DNA from 2 places in the Streptomyces sp. NBC_01410 genome. Region 2 is predicted to be linked to the other one. Evidence: riboswitches for the same ligand, from Rfam matches in the RefSeq annotation. Region 2 holds a riboswitch; the other holds the start of a gene.
What was found. A riboswitch is a leader RNA that binds a small molecule or an ion and turns the genes downstream of it on or off. The one in region 2 is predicted to bind glycine.
Positions count from the first base shown of each region.

Region 1 (6,914 bases), 4.5 Mb from region 2:
GCCTGCTCGACGGGGGCGAAGGGGTGGATCTGCGCGAACTCCGGCCAGGTGACCGGCTCCATCTCGGTGGTCGCGTTCAGCTTCATGGTGCAGGAGCCGAGCGGGATCATGCCGCGGTCCAGCGCGTAGTCCCTGTCCGCGAGCTTGCGCAGGTAGCGCAGCATCGCCGTCTCGGAACGGTGCTGGTGGAAGACGGGGTGCGTGAGGTAGTCGTCCGTCCGCAGCAGCGACTGCGGCAGAGCCTCCTCGGTCGCCGCGTCCAGCGCCTCGATGTCGCCCTCGAGGCCGAAGGCCGCCCAGACCACGTTCAGCTCCGTGCGTCCCGTGGTCTCGTCGCAGGAAATGGAGACGGTGTCGGCGTCGACGAGGTGGAGGTTGACCCCGCCCTCGCGTGCGGCGGCGAGCACGTCGGCGGCCTTGCCGGGCACCCGCGCGGTGAGCGTGTCGAAGTACGAGCCGTGCACGACCTCGACGCCACCGGCCCGCAGGCCCTCGGCGAGAAGCGTCGCGAAGCGGTGGGTGCGCTGCGCGATCGACCGCAGGCCCTGGGGGCCGTGGTAGACCGCGTACATCCCGGCCATGACGGCGAGCAGCACCTGCGCGGTGCAGATGTTGCTGGTGGCCTTCTCGCGGCGGATGTGCTGCTCACGGGTCTGCAGCGCGAGGCGGTAGGCCTTGTTCCCGTCCGCGTCGACGGAGACGCCGACGAGCCGGCCCGGCAGGCTGCGCGCGAACTTCTCGCGGACGGCCATGTAGCCGGCGTGCGGTCCGCCGAAGCCCATCGGGACGCCGAACCGCTGCGTCGTGCCGACCGCGATGTCGGCGCCCAGCTCGCCGGGCGAGGTGAGCAGGGTCAGCGCCAGCAGATCGGCGGCGACGGTGACGATCGCGCCGAGCTCGTGCGCCTGCTCGATGACGGGCTTGAGGTCACGGACGGCGCCGGAGGCGCCCGGGTACTGGAGCAGTACGCCGAAGACGCCGCGCTCGGCGATCTCGGCGGGGATGCCCTCGCTCAGGTCGGCCGTGACGACCTCGACGCCGGTCGGCTCGGCACGGGTCTCGATCACCGCGAGAGTCTGCGGCAGGGCGTCGGCGTCGACCAGGAAGACGCCGTTCTTGACCTTGCCGACGCGGCGGGCGAGCGACATGGCCTCGGCCGCGGCGGTGGCCTCGTCGAGCAGCGACGCACCCGAGGTGGGCAGGCCGGTCAGATCGGCGACCATCGTCTGGAAGTTGAGCAGCGCCTCGAGGCGGCCCTGGGAGATCTCCGGCTGGTAGGGCGTGTACGCCGTGTACCAGGCAGGGTTCTCCATGACATTGCGCAGGATGACCGGCGGCGTGAAGGTGCCGTAGTAGCCGAGGCCGATCATCGGCGCCAGCACCTGATTGCGGTCGGCCAGCGTGCGCAGCTCGGCGAGGACATCGGCCTCGGTGCGCGCGCCCGGGAGGTTCAGCGCCTCCGCGCTCTTGATCACAGCGGGCACCGCGGCGGCGGTCAGCTCGTCCAGCGAGCCGTACCCCACCTGCGCCAGCATCTTGGCCTGGGCCTCGGCGTCGGGCCCGATGTGGCGCTGCTCGAAGGGGATGCCCTGCTCCAGCTGGGAGAGCGGAATGCGGTTGGCGGTCATTTAGGAGGCCTCCTGGTCTGACACGACCGGCGAGGGGCATCGCGGCGCGGATGCCCGGACGGCCTCCCCCTCTGTCATCTCAACCTGAGAGCTTCACCGGCGCACACGCAGGCGCGCCGGCTTTCACCGTCGGTGAGAGCGGACGCCGTCCGACGCCCGCTCTTCTTTCCAGAGTGACCTCGTCCGTGCGGTACAGGGGCCTGAGAGATTCCGGGGAGGATTTGCTCCTTCGGCGCCGCCGGTGTGTCACCGGTGGACTCTCCCGCACGGGGTCAGCAGCCGTCTGCCAGCGTACCAGCGCCCTCCCGCTCCGATCGCTCAAGTGGCCGACAGTCACGATGTGCACTTTTGTAGTATTTAGACAGCAGTTGCGACCAATTGGAGGGACCGTGCAGACCGACATCGATCCGCGCAGCCTGATCGGCCGCAAGGCGTTCGACCGCAACGGCACCAAGATCGGGACTGTGGACGAGGTGTATCTCGACGATGCGACCGGCGTGCCCGAGTGGGCTGCTGTGCGCACCGGCCTGTTCAGCAGGGACGCTTTCGTCCCGCTGGAGCCCAGCAAGGTGGTCGACGACACCCTGCACGTCCCGTACGAACGCTCGCTGATCAAGGACGCGCCGGACTTCGGTGTCGGCCGTCATCTCTCCCCGGAGCAGGAACTGCAGCTCTACCACCACTACGGCCTCGATCTGTCCGAGGCCCCTGAAACGCCCACGCCGTCGGGGGAAACCTCCTTCGGCCGTGTCGCGGGCCAGGAGGACTGACCCGGGCTCTGCTCCTTCTCGGGCAGCGGCACCAGCGGCAGGGGGTCGGAGGGCTCGAGATCGGGGTCGTCGACACGGAAGGTACGGACGCGCCCGGGCGGCGACCCCGGCTCCTCGAACCGCACGGTGACCCGTCCGACGCCGCTGCCCTGCACCCAGCCCGCGCCGTACTGGGCATGCCGTACGTCGTGCCCGGCCGCCCAGCGCCGCTCCGGATGTGCCACGGGCTCCACGACGCCCGCCTCGGCCGGCTCATCGCCCCCATGAGCCCCCTGGTCGCCCGCCGCCTCGGACGCCCCCTCGTGCGCCGGTCCGCCATGATCGTCCGCGGCCGCCTGCTCGTGGGCAGCGGCCTGCTCGTCGGCGGCGGCCTGGGCGAAGAGGTCTTCCTGGGTGTAGTCGGTGAGCCCGGTGACGCCCACGCCGAGCAGCCGTACCCCGCCTGTGGTGTCCACGGCCTCCAGGAGCCGCCCGGCGGCCTCCCGCACCACCGAGGGGTCGTCGGTCGGCCCGCGCAGCGTCTCGGAGCGCGTGAGCGTCGAGAAGTCGTATCGCCGCACCTTCAGCACGATGGTCCGCCCGGAGTGCCCGGAGGCCCGCAGCCTGTGCACACACCGGTCGGCGAGCCGCTCCACCTCGATCCGCACCCGCACCCGATCGTGCAGATCCACATCGAAGGTGTCCTCGACCGACACCGACTTCGTGTCCCGCTCGGCCACGACAGGCCGGTCGTCGTACCCCATGGCCATCCGGAACAGCGAGGTCCCGTGCGCCCTGCCCAGCAGCCGTACGAGCTCGTCCTCGCCCGCCTCCGCGAGCTCGGCGACGGTCGTCATACCCGCGCGGCGCAGATGCTCCCCCGTCGCCGGGCCGACGCCGGGCAGCGTGCGCACCGACATCGGCCCCAGCAGCTCACGTTCCGTACCCGGCTCGATGAGCACCAGACCGTCGGGTTTCGCCTGCTCGGAGGCGATCTTGGCCAGCATCTTGGATCCGGCGAGCCCGACGGACCCGGTGAGACCCGTGACCGTGCGGATCTCCGCACGCAGCCGCTCCCCCGTCTCCCTCGCGGACGCGGAGTCGTCGGCGACCCCGCCCGCCTCCAGGTCCACGAACGCCTCGTCCAGGCTCAGCGGCTCCACCAGCGGTGAGAGCCTGCCCAGCAGCTCCATCACCTGCTCGCTGACCGTGCGGTAGAGCGAGAAGCGCGGCACGAGATAGGCGGCATTGGGCGCGAGCCGTCTCGCCTGCGCCATCGGCATCGCGGAGTGGACCCCGAAGCGCCGTGCCTCGTACGAGGCGGTCGCGACGACGCCGCGCGGCCCGAGCCCGCCGACCACCACCGGCTTTCCGCGCAGACTCGGCTTCGCCGCCTGCTCGGCGGCGGCGAAGAAGGCATCCATGTCCAGATGCAGAATCGTCGGCGCGGATCTCACAACTCCGATGCTGCCCTAAGCCACTGACAATGGCCCCGGCAGAACGTGGTCCCTCCGCCGCACCCGCTCAGACGGCCCGGTCGCGTCTGCGCCTGGCCAGCTCGTCCGCAGGGTTGTTGCCGACCAGCGTCTCGCCGGTGTCGATCCGCTCGCCGTGGAGCTGCGACAGCGCCGCCTCGACATCACGCCAGACCACACCGACGGCGATCCCGAAGATCCCCTGGCCGCCCTGGAGCAGATCCACGACCTCGTCAGGCGACGAGCACTCGTAGACGGTGGCACCGTCGCTCATCAGCGTCATGCGCTCCAGGTCCGAGACGCCACGCGCCCGCAGATGCTGCACCGCGGTGCGGATGTTCTGCAGCGCTACGCCGGTGTCCAGGAAACGCTTGACGATCTTGAGGACAACCACATCGCGGAAGCTGTAGAGCCGCTGCGTCCCCGATCCGTACGCCGGCCGCACGCTGGGCTCGACCAGCCCGGTGCGCGCCCAGTAGTCGAGCTGGCGGTAGGTGATACCCGCCGCCGCACACGCGGTCGGACCGCGGTAGCCGATCGTTTCCCCGGCCTCGGCCGCACTTTCGTGAAGCGGATGCAGACCGCCCTCCCCCAGACTCCGTCCGGGGGCGCCCCCAGCCGTACCGTCGCCGCTGCTTCTCACGCCGACCTCCGTCCTTGACCTGCCGACTCGACGGTAGGCAGTCACCAGGGGTGCGTCAACGATCGCCACGCCGAGTGATAATCACCCTGAGAGTGGTTTCTCGTGCCCGTATTCGGGGAAAGGCTACTCGAATGCGCTGACGACAACCGTTCGGACGGTCACTGGCTGTTGGTGCCGAAGTCCTCGGGCGAGATCTGATCGAGGAACTCGCGGAACTTCTCCACCTCGTCCTCCTGCTCGTCCGGGATGGCAATTCCCGCGTCGTCGAGGACCCCGTCGCTGCCGTAGATCGGCGTACCCGTACGCAGGGCCAGCGCTATGGCGTCGGACGGTCTCGCGCTCACCTCGACTCCACTGGCGAAGACGAGCTCCGCGTAGAAGACCCCTTCGCGCAGGTCAGTGATGCGCACCTCGGTGAGCTCCTGGCCCACCGCCTCCAGCACATCCTTGAAGAGGTCATGCGTCAGCGGCCTCGCCGGAGCCATGCCCTGCTGGGCAAAGGCAATGGCGGTGGCCTCCCCGGGACCGATCCAGATGGGGAGGTACCGGTCGCCTCCCACTTCACGCAGGAGCACGATCGGTTGGTTCGAGGGCATTTCGACCCGGACACCCACAACGTCGAGCTCGTTCACACAGCAACCCTAGGACGTGCCCGACCGGTTTGGGTAGTCGGGCTCTCCCATGATCAGTGCAGCCTGACCCCGAGAGCCGTCTGTACGAGGGCCGCGTGCAGCCGTACAGACAGGGCAGCGAGCTCTTTTGTGGTCGCCTCGGCATGCGCCCTGGTCTGCGGATTACGGTGCCGCCGCAAGGGTGCAACGACCTGCTCGACCAGGCTCGCCTCACGGTCCGCGGCGGCTTTCATCGCCCGCAGATGCCGCGGCTCCAGCCCGAATCTCCCCAGGTCCGCGACCAGCTTGGCCACGGTCACCGACTCGGCGTCGTAAGCGCCGTCCTCGCCCTGCGCCAGCAGGCCGTACGACTCCCACTCGGCCAGGTCCGCCTCGCCCACATCGGCGGCCGCAAGGAGCTCGGAACGCCCCACTCGCGCGGCCGTCGGCCGGTCGGCGACGGCTTCCCACGGGCCGTCGAACACCTCCCGCTGCGGGCCCTGCGCGGGCAGCTGAACGTGCTCACCGCGCCCCAGGGCGTCGAGATGCTCACGGATGACCTTCAGCGGAAGGTAGTGATCCCGCTGCATCCGCAGCACCTGCGCCAGCCGCTCCACGTCCTCGGGGCTGAACTTGCGGTACCCGGACGGTGTCCGCCGCGGCTCGACCAGCCCTTCGGACTCCAGAAAACGGATCTTGGAGATGGTCACTTCGGGAAACTCGTCGCGCAGCCGGCTGAGCACCGTACCGATGCTCATCAGCCTCTCGCCCGCGGTGGCGGTGCCGTGCCCGGCACCGCCCGTCGGTGTTCGCAGCATGTACCTTCCCTGTGGTCCCCCCGGACGGAGTCCGGGGGAGGGTTACACGCCCCGCTGGCTCGCGTAGAAGACCAGCCGGTACTTGCCGATCTGGACCTCGTCACCGCTCGACAGGACGACGGAGTCGATCCGCTCGCGGTTGACGTACGTGCCGTTGAGGCTGCCGACGTCCGCGACGCTGAAGCGGCCGTCCGGTCCCCGGCGGAACTCCACATGACGCCGCGATACGGTCACGTCGTCCAGGAAGATGTCGCTCTGCGGGTGACGGCCGGCCGTGGTCAGCTCGCCGTCCAGCAGGAAGCGGCTTCCGGAGTTCGGACCGCGGCGCACCACCAGGAGCGCCGAGCCGAGCGGCAGCGCGTCGACGGCGGCCTGGGCCTCGGGAGACAGCGACGGAATCTGCGTCTGCCCCGTCACCTCCGAGTCGTACGCCTCAAGGCCGGAGATGGAGATCGTCGAGGTCGTCTCCGAAGCACGCTCGGCGGGCGCTCCGCCACGCAGCGGCGCACCGCAGTTGGAGCAGAACCGGCTGGCCTCGGCATTGCGGTGCCCGCACCTCGTACAAACCAAGGCCGACATGGACGGATCCTCCTGCCGCGGCTGCCCCGCGTGGGGATTGGTTGAGTACGGGTCCTGGGCAAACCCTCCACCCGTACTTGAGGTTGATGGTTCCCCGAAACCTATGCGGCCGGAACCGGCAGGGTCAACAGACGACGCGCCCTGACCGCCCGAAATGTCACCGCCCGGACCAGCGACCTCATCCCGGAAGAGCGGCCGCTCAGCGCCCTGCTCCTCACTCTGGCCATGGCGCGGCGCGCGATGCCGGGCGTTGCCACCGTCCTCGCGTGCGCTCTTGCCGAACAACTTCCCAAACAACTTCACGGGCGATTCCCCTTGACCGAAATAGACCCGCCCGTGGGGCAGGACGAACCCTCAATGATCAGACCTGCCGACCCGGACATCCTCACAACGTCCGTGACCACCAGACAG
Region 1 is NZ_CP109530.1:1,518,911-1,525,824, forward strand. Features, by position in the region: gene gcvP (aminomethyl-transferring glycine dehydrogenase) at 1-1,628, opposite strand, end outside; glycine riboswitch at 1,807-1,903, opposite strand; gene OG741_RS07030 (PRC-barrel domain-containing protein) at 2,018-2,398, shown strand; gene OG741_RS07035 (DNA polymerase IV) at 2,311-3,834, opposite strand; gene OG741_RS07040 (MerR family transcriptional regulator) at 3,902-4,495, opposite strand; gene OG741_RS07045 (bifunctional nuclease family protein) at 4,654-5,127, opposite strand; gene OG741_RS07050 (MerR family transcriptional regulator) at 5,181-5,924, opposite strand; gene OG741_RS07055 (FHA domain-containing protein) at 5,967-6,848, opposite strand.
Region 1: linked by a shared signal. The riboswitch ahead of gcvP (aminomethyl-transferring glycine dehydrogenase) and the one ahead of gcvT (glycine cleavage system aminomethyltransferase GcvT) in region 2 are both predicted to bind glycine.

Region 2 (6,914 bases):
GACCTCGGCGCCCGAGATGGAGGCGTTCTCCTTGAAGAGCATGCCGATCGCGCCCGCGGAGAGCATGAAGCGGACCACGCCCTCCTCGTCGGCGCCGGGCACGAAGTTCATGTAGTAGTGCAGCACGGCCGGGATGATGCCCGCGGCACCGTTGGTGGGGGCGGTGACGACCCGGCCGCCCGCGGCGTTCTCCTCGTTCACGGCCATCGCGTAGAGGGTGATCCACTCCATGGCGCGGGCCAGCGGGTCGCCCTCGGCGCGCAGCTGGCGGGCCGAGTTGGCCGCGCGGCGGCGGACCTTGAGGCCGCCGGGCAGGATGCCCTCGCGGGACATGCCGCGCGAGACACAGGCCTGCATGACCCGCCAGATCTCCAGCAGGCCCTCGCGGATCTCCTCCTCGGAGCGCCAGGCCTTCTCGTTCTCCAGCATCAGGGCGGATATGGACAGGCCGGTCTCCCCGGCGAGCCGCAGCAGCTCGTCGCCGGTGCGGAAGGGGTACTTCAGCACGGTGTCGTCGAGGACGATCCGGTCCTCGCCCACCGCGTCCTCGTCGACCACGAAGCCGCCGCCGACCGAGTAGTACGTCTTCTCCAGGACGAGCGCGCCCGCGGCGTCGTACGCGAAGATCGTCATGCCGTTGGCGTGGTACGGCAGCGCCTTGCGGCGGTGCAGGATCAGGTCCTTGTCGAAGTCGAAGCCGATCTCGTGCGTGCCGAGCAGACTGATCCGGCCGGCGGTGCGGATGGCCTCGACCTGGGCGTCCGCGGTCTCGACGTCGACCGTGCGCGGGGAACTGCCCGTCAGGCCGAGCAGGACGGCCTTGGGGGTGCCGTGGCCGTGGCCGGTGGCGCCGAGCGAGCCGAAGAGCTCCGCGCGTATCGCGGTGGTGCGGGCCAGCAGGCCCTCGTTCTCGAGCCGCTTCGCGAACATCCGGGCGGCGCGCATCGGGCCGACCGTATGGGAGCTGGACGGGCCGATGCCGATCGAGAAGAGGTCGAAGACCGAGATGGCCACGGGGAACTCCTAGCGGGGGTTGGTAGACGCCGTTGTCTGCCGGGGTAGTGCAGAAAGCGGGTATGCGGTGCGGGGCACCACGCTCACGTCCAGTGTGCGTGGTGCCCCATTTGTTTTGCTCCGGCTGTTACAGACCGGGGTAGAGCGGGTGCTTCGCGGCGAGCGCCGAGACCCGCGCGCTCAGCGCCCCGGTGTCGTACGACGGCTTCAGCGCCTCGGCGATGATGTCCGCGACCTCGCGGAAGTCCTCGTCCGTGAAGCCGCGGGTGGCCAGCGCCGGGGTGCCGATCCGCAGGCCCGAGGTGACCATCGGCGGCCGCGGGTCGTTCGGAATGGCGTTGCGGTTGACCGTGATGCCCACCTCGTGGAGGCGGTCCTCGGCCTGCTGGCCGTCCAGCTCCGAGTTGCGCAGGTCGACCAGGACCAGGTGCACGTCCGTGCCGCCCGACAGGACGGAGACGCCGTGCTCCTTGACGTCGTCCTGGACCAGACGCTCGGCGAGGATACGGGCGCCGTCCAGGGTGCGCTGCTGGCGCTCCTTGAAGTCCTCGGAGGCCGCGATCTTGAAGGAGACCGCCTTCGCCGCGATGACGTGCTCCAGCGGGCCGCCCTGCTGACCCGGGAACACAGCGGAGTTGATCTTCTTGGCGAGCTCCTGCGTCGACAGGATCACACCGCCGCGCGGACCGCCGAGGGTCTTGTGCGTGGTGGTGGTGACGACATGCGCGTGCGGCACCGGGTTGGGGTGCAGTCCGGCGGCGACCAGACCCGCGAAGTGGGCCATGTCGACCATCAGATACGCGCCGACCTCGTCCGCGATGCGGCGGAAGGCGGCGAAGTCCAGCTGACGCGGGTACGCGGACCAGCCGGCCACGATCAGCTTCGGCTTGGACTCCTTGGCGAGCCGCTCGACCTCGGCCATGTCGACCTGACCGGTCTGCTCGTCGACGTGGTACGCGACCACGTTGTACAGCTTGCCGGAGAAGTTGATCTTCATGCCGTGGGTCAGGTGACCGCCGTGGGCGAGGTTCAGGCCCATGATCGTGTCGCCCGGCTTGAGCAGCGCGAACATCGCGGCCGCGTTGGCCTGGGCGCCCGAGTGCGGCTGCACGTTGGCGTGCTCGGCGCCGAAGAGGGCCTTGATGCGGTCGATGGCGATCTGCTCGACGACATCGACGTGCTCGCAGCCGCCGTAGTAACGGCGTCCCGGGTAGCCCTCGGCGTACTTGTTGGTGAGGACGGAGCCCTGGGCCTCCATGACCGCGACCGGAGCGAAGTTCTCCGAGGCGATCATCTCGAGGGTGGACTGCTGGCGGTGGAGCTCGGCGTCGACGGCGGCCGCGACGTCCGGGTCCAGCTCGTGGAGAGGGGTGTTGAGAAGCGACATCAGGCGATCCCTACGGTCGTGGTCAGCCGGAGAACTCGGTGTACTCGTCGGCGGAGAGCAGATCCTTCGGCTCGTCCGCGACGCGCACCTTGAACAGCCAGCCACCCTCGAAGGGGGCGGAGTTCACCAGCGACGGGTCGTCCACGACGTCCTGGTTGGCCGCGACGATCTCACCGGTGACCGGGGAGTACAGGTCGCTGACGGACTTGGTCGACTCCAGCTCGCCGCAGGTCTCGCCCGCGGTCACCGTGTCACCGACCTCCGGGAGCTGTACGAACACCACGTCGCCGAGCGCGTTGGCCGCGTGCTCCGTGATGCCGACCGTCGACACGCCGTCCTCGGCGGCCGACAGCCACTCGTGCTCCTTGCTGTAGCGCAGCTGCTGGGGGTTGCTCATGGCCTGAATTCTCCTGTACGCGGGGGAGTGCTGGTGAACGGGAGGGGTGGTGCTGAAGGTCACTTCTGGCGCTTGTAGAACGGCAGCGCGACAACCTCGTACGGCTCATGCGTACCGCGGATGTCCACGCCGACGCCCTCGGTGCCCGGCGCGGCGTGCGCCGCGTCCACATAGGCGATGGCGATGGGCTTGCCCAGGGTCGGCGACGGTGCGCCCGAGGTGACCTCGCCGATCACCTCACCGCCCGCGACGACGGACATACCGGCGCGCGGGACCCGGCGGCCCGTGGCGATCAGGCCGACGAGCTTGCGCGGCGGGCTGGTCTCGGCGTGCTCGGCGGCGGCCTGAAGGGCCTCGCGGCCCACGAAGCGGCCGTCGTTGGTGGTCTTCTCGAACTTCACGACCCGGCCCAGACCCGCGTCGAAGGGGGTCAGGGCGGTCGTCAGCTCATGCCCGTACAGCGGCATGCCCGCCTCCAGGCGCAGCGTGTCCCGGCAGGAGAGCCCGCAGGGGATCAGACCGACCGGGGCACCGGCCTCGGTCAGCGCCTGCCAGAGCTTCTCGGCGTGCTGTGGCTCGACGAAGAGCTCGAAGCCGTCCTCGCCGGTGTAGCCGGTGCGGGCGATCAGGGCGGGGACGCCCGCGACCGTGCCGGGCAGACCCGCGTAGTACTTGAGGCCGTCGAGGTCGGCGTCGGTGAGCGACTTCAGGATGCCGGGGGACTCGGGGCCCTGGACGGCGATCAGGGCGTACGCGTCGCGGTCGTCGCGGACCTCGGCGTCGAAGCCCTGGGAGCGCTCCGTCAGCGCGTCGAGGACGATCTGCGCGTTGCCCGCGTTGGCGACGACCATGTACTCGCTCTCGCCGAGTCGGTACACGATCAGGTCGTCGACGATGCCGCCGTCCTGTTGGCAGATCATCGTGTAGCGGGCGCGGCCGACGCCGACGGAGCCGATGTTGCCGACCAGCGCGTAGTCGAGCAGATCGGATGCCCGGGGACCGGTGACGGTGATCTCGCCCATGTGGGAGAGGTCGAAGAGTCCCGCCTTGGTGCGGACCGCGTTGTGCTCGTCGCGCTCACTGGCGTACCGCAGCGGCATGTCCCAGCCCGCGAAGTCGGTCATGGTCGCGCCGAGCGACCGGTGCAGGGCGTCGAGGGCAGTCAGACGGGGGGCGTTGCTCATAGATGTGGCTCCCAGGGCAGGCCGATGAGGACGATCCTCCCCATCTGTCATCGGAACCTGAGAGGTTCGTCGCAACCGTACGTACAGGTGGTTGCGACTTGCACCTTGGGTGGAGCCGCTCGACAGCGGCTCGCTTTTCAGATCTGCCTCATCACACGCGGTACGGGGCCTGAGAGATTCAAGGGAGGGACTTGCTCCTTCGGCGCCCGGCACACACAGTGGCCAGGACTCTCCCGCGTGGATTCAAGCGGCCTGTATGCAGTTGGCGCGCACATCATTGCACGCATCGCGGCGGAGTGGGGGCCCGGCTTCGCTGCAAAACGGTTGTACCGCATTACCGTTTCTTTACACTTCATGGGCAAGGGTGGGTGACCCGACATCGGGGAGAGTGATGACGTTGCAGAGGTCCGAGGCCTACGCGACGACCGCGGGGGTGCCGGCCCGGCCGGCTCTGCCCGCCCGGCGACTGCTCGGGGCGCCCGCGCCCGTGCTGCGTGACCTGAGGGACCGCTGCGGGCGCAGCCCGGGAAGCCTGGTCTTCGCCACCGGTGACGTGGTGGTCGTCTCCGGCCTGCCCGGCAGCGGAAAGTCCACGCTGATCCGGCGCGCGGCGACCGGCCGCGGCATCGACTCGCAGGACACCCGTGACCGGTGGGACGCGCGCATGCCGCGCCTGCTGCCGTACGCCGTCTACCGCCCGCTCGTACGTCTCGCCCACTACGCCGGGCTGCGGCGCGCGCTGCGCTCCGGCGAGAGCGTCGTCGTGCACGACTGCGGCACTCAGGCCTGGGTGCGGCGCTGGCTGGCCCGCGAGGCGCGGCGCCGGGGGAGCGGGCTGCATCTGCTGCTGCTCGACGTGAGCCCGGCGGTCGCCCGCGCGGGCCAGCGTGAGCGCGGCCGCGGAGTCTCCGGGTACGCCTTCGCCCGGCACCGGCGGGCGTTGGGCCGCCTGATCGCGGACGCGGAGTCGGGGCGGCTGCCGGTGGGCTGCGCGTCGGCGGTCCTGCTCGACCGGGATGCGGCGGGGGCGCTGGGGCGGGTGGGCTTCGAGTAGGCGGGGGGTGCGCCTGCGGCGGGCTTCACCCCACCCCGCCCTCCCCCTACGGCCTGGCGGCCGTGGGAGGTACCCCCATCCCGTAACCAAGGGGCTTCGCCCCCTGGACCCCCGTATGCGACCTCCGGCCGCATGTCCTCAAACGCCGGACGGGCTGAAATTAGCCCCGCCGGCGTTTGAGGCGCGGGGGTCCGGGGGCGGAGCCCCCGGGATAAGGCCCGCCGCTCCGCGTTATCGTCGACGCGCAGACCGCACCACGCCCGGGGGAGAAGGACCGCACATGCACACACCCGAGCAGGCCCACCCGCATCCCTACGGCGGCTGGCCGGCCAACGAGCTCGAAGAGGTGCTCGCCGCGTCCCTCGGCAACGCCTCCGCCGGCGGGCGTCTCGTCGAGGTGCTCGGCCGCAGTCAGGTCTGGGTGCCGCTGCCCAACGGCGGCAGCAACGACAGCCCGAATCTCGATCTGCCCACGATGGAGATCGAGGGCGCCGCGTACGTCCCGGTCTTCAGCTCCGAGCAGCAGTTCATGGCCTGCGTCGGCAGCCATATGTCCTTCACCGTCGCCCCCGCCCGCGAGTTCGCCCGCGGACTGCCCCCGCAGCTCGGCATCGCCGTCAACCCGGGCGGCACCGTCGGCGCCCCGCTGCCCCCGCCCGCCGTCGCCGAACTGTGCCGGGTCGGCCGCACGCCCCTGGACGGCCCCGCGAGCGGGGGCAGGGTGCGGCTCTTCGAGCCGGACTGGAAAGAGGAGCCGGTGGACTTCCTGGCCGCCGCGGCCGGCGAGTTCGAGTCCTCCGGTGTGGTCCTGAGCGCCCGGCGCGCGCTCGCCTCCGTCGAGGGCGAGCCGCCGGCCCTTTTCATCGGTGTCCAGGTCTCCTCCTGGGAGGCCGCGGAGCGCAATGCCCCGATGGACGCCCTCGGCCGGGCACTGGGCCGGGTCCAGGTGCCCTGGCCCGTCAATCTCGTACTTCTGGATGTCGCGCAGGACCCGGTCGGACAGTGGATGCTTGAGCGCGTGCGGCCCTTCTACCAACGACAGCACGCGTAGTCGTCAAGTGGGTGTCAGGGCTGCCGTTTAAGCTGGACCGGTCGATCGAAGAGGGGCGGAACCCAGGGTGAGTGCGTCAGGCACCGCGGCGGCGGGGCAGGTCGAGCACATGCTGCGCCAGGTGACACCCGGACGCTATGACGCGTACGAGGCGCTGCTGCAGGCCATCGCCGACCCGGCGGGCAGCAGGCTCTGGATGCTGCTCTGGCACGGCCAGGCCGGCTCGCCCGACGCCCAGTACGGGAACATGGAGGTCGACGGCGTCGGCTACGCGCCGTGCGTGACCTCCGCCCAGGAGCTCTCCGCCTCCGGCTGGAACCGCGCGCACGAAGTGATCAGCGGCCCGGACATCGCCCGCGCCCTGTATCCCGAGCGCTGGGGCATCTGGCTCAACCCGCACGCCCCGGGCGGCGGCGTCGGCATCCCCTGGCTCGATCTCCGCCGGATCGCCACCGGTCTCGACCGGATGCCCGCGGGCCCCCTGCGGCTGTCCGAACCGGCCATCGAGATCCACCAGTTCTACGCCCTGCTCTCGCAGAACGCCCACCGCACACCCGCGGTCCGCTCCCTGCGCCGCGCCTGGGTGCAGCCCGCGCTCGGTGCTCCGTATCTCGCCATCGGGCTCGATCTGTACGACACGAGCAGGCAGTCCGTGGACACGGTGCGGGCGATGATGCAGCAGTCGATCGCCGCGGTCCCGGACGGGCTGCCCCTCTCCACGGTCGCGATGTCCGACGAGTACGACCCGGTGACGATGTGGCTGCGGGCCAATGCCCGCCCCTTCTACGACCGTGACGCTCACGGCGCCGCGCCTGTCGGCGGCGGCT
Region 2 is NZ_CP109530.1:6,001,573-6,008,486, forward strand. Features, by position in the region: gene OG741_RS27725 (L-serine ammonia-lyase) at 1-1,014, opposite strand, end outside; gene glyA (serine hydroxymethyltransferase) at 1,142-2,401, opposite strand; gene gcvH (glycine cleavage system protein GcvH) at 2,424-2,798, opposite strand; gene gcvT (glycine cleavage system aminomethyltransferase GcvT) at 2,858-3,982, opposite strand; glycine riboswitch at 4,131-4,228, opposite strand; gene OG741_RS27745 (AAA family ATPase) at 4,374-5,036, shown strand; gene OG741_RS27750 (enhanced serine sensitivity protein SseB) at 5,317-6,087, shown strand; gene OG741_RS27755 (enhanced serine sensitivity protein SseB C-terminal domain-containing protein) at 6,155-6,914, shown strand, end outside.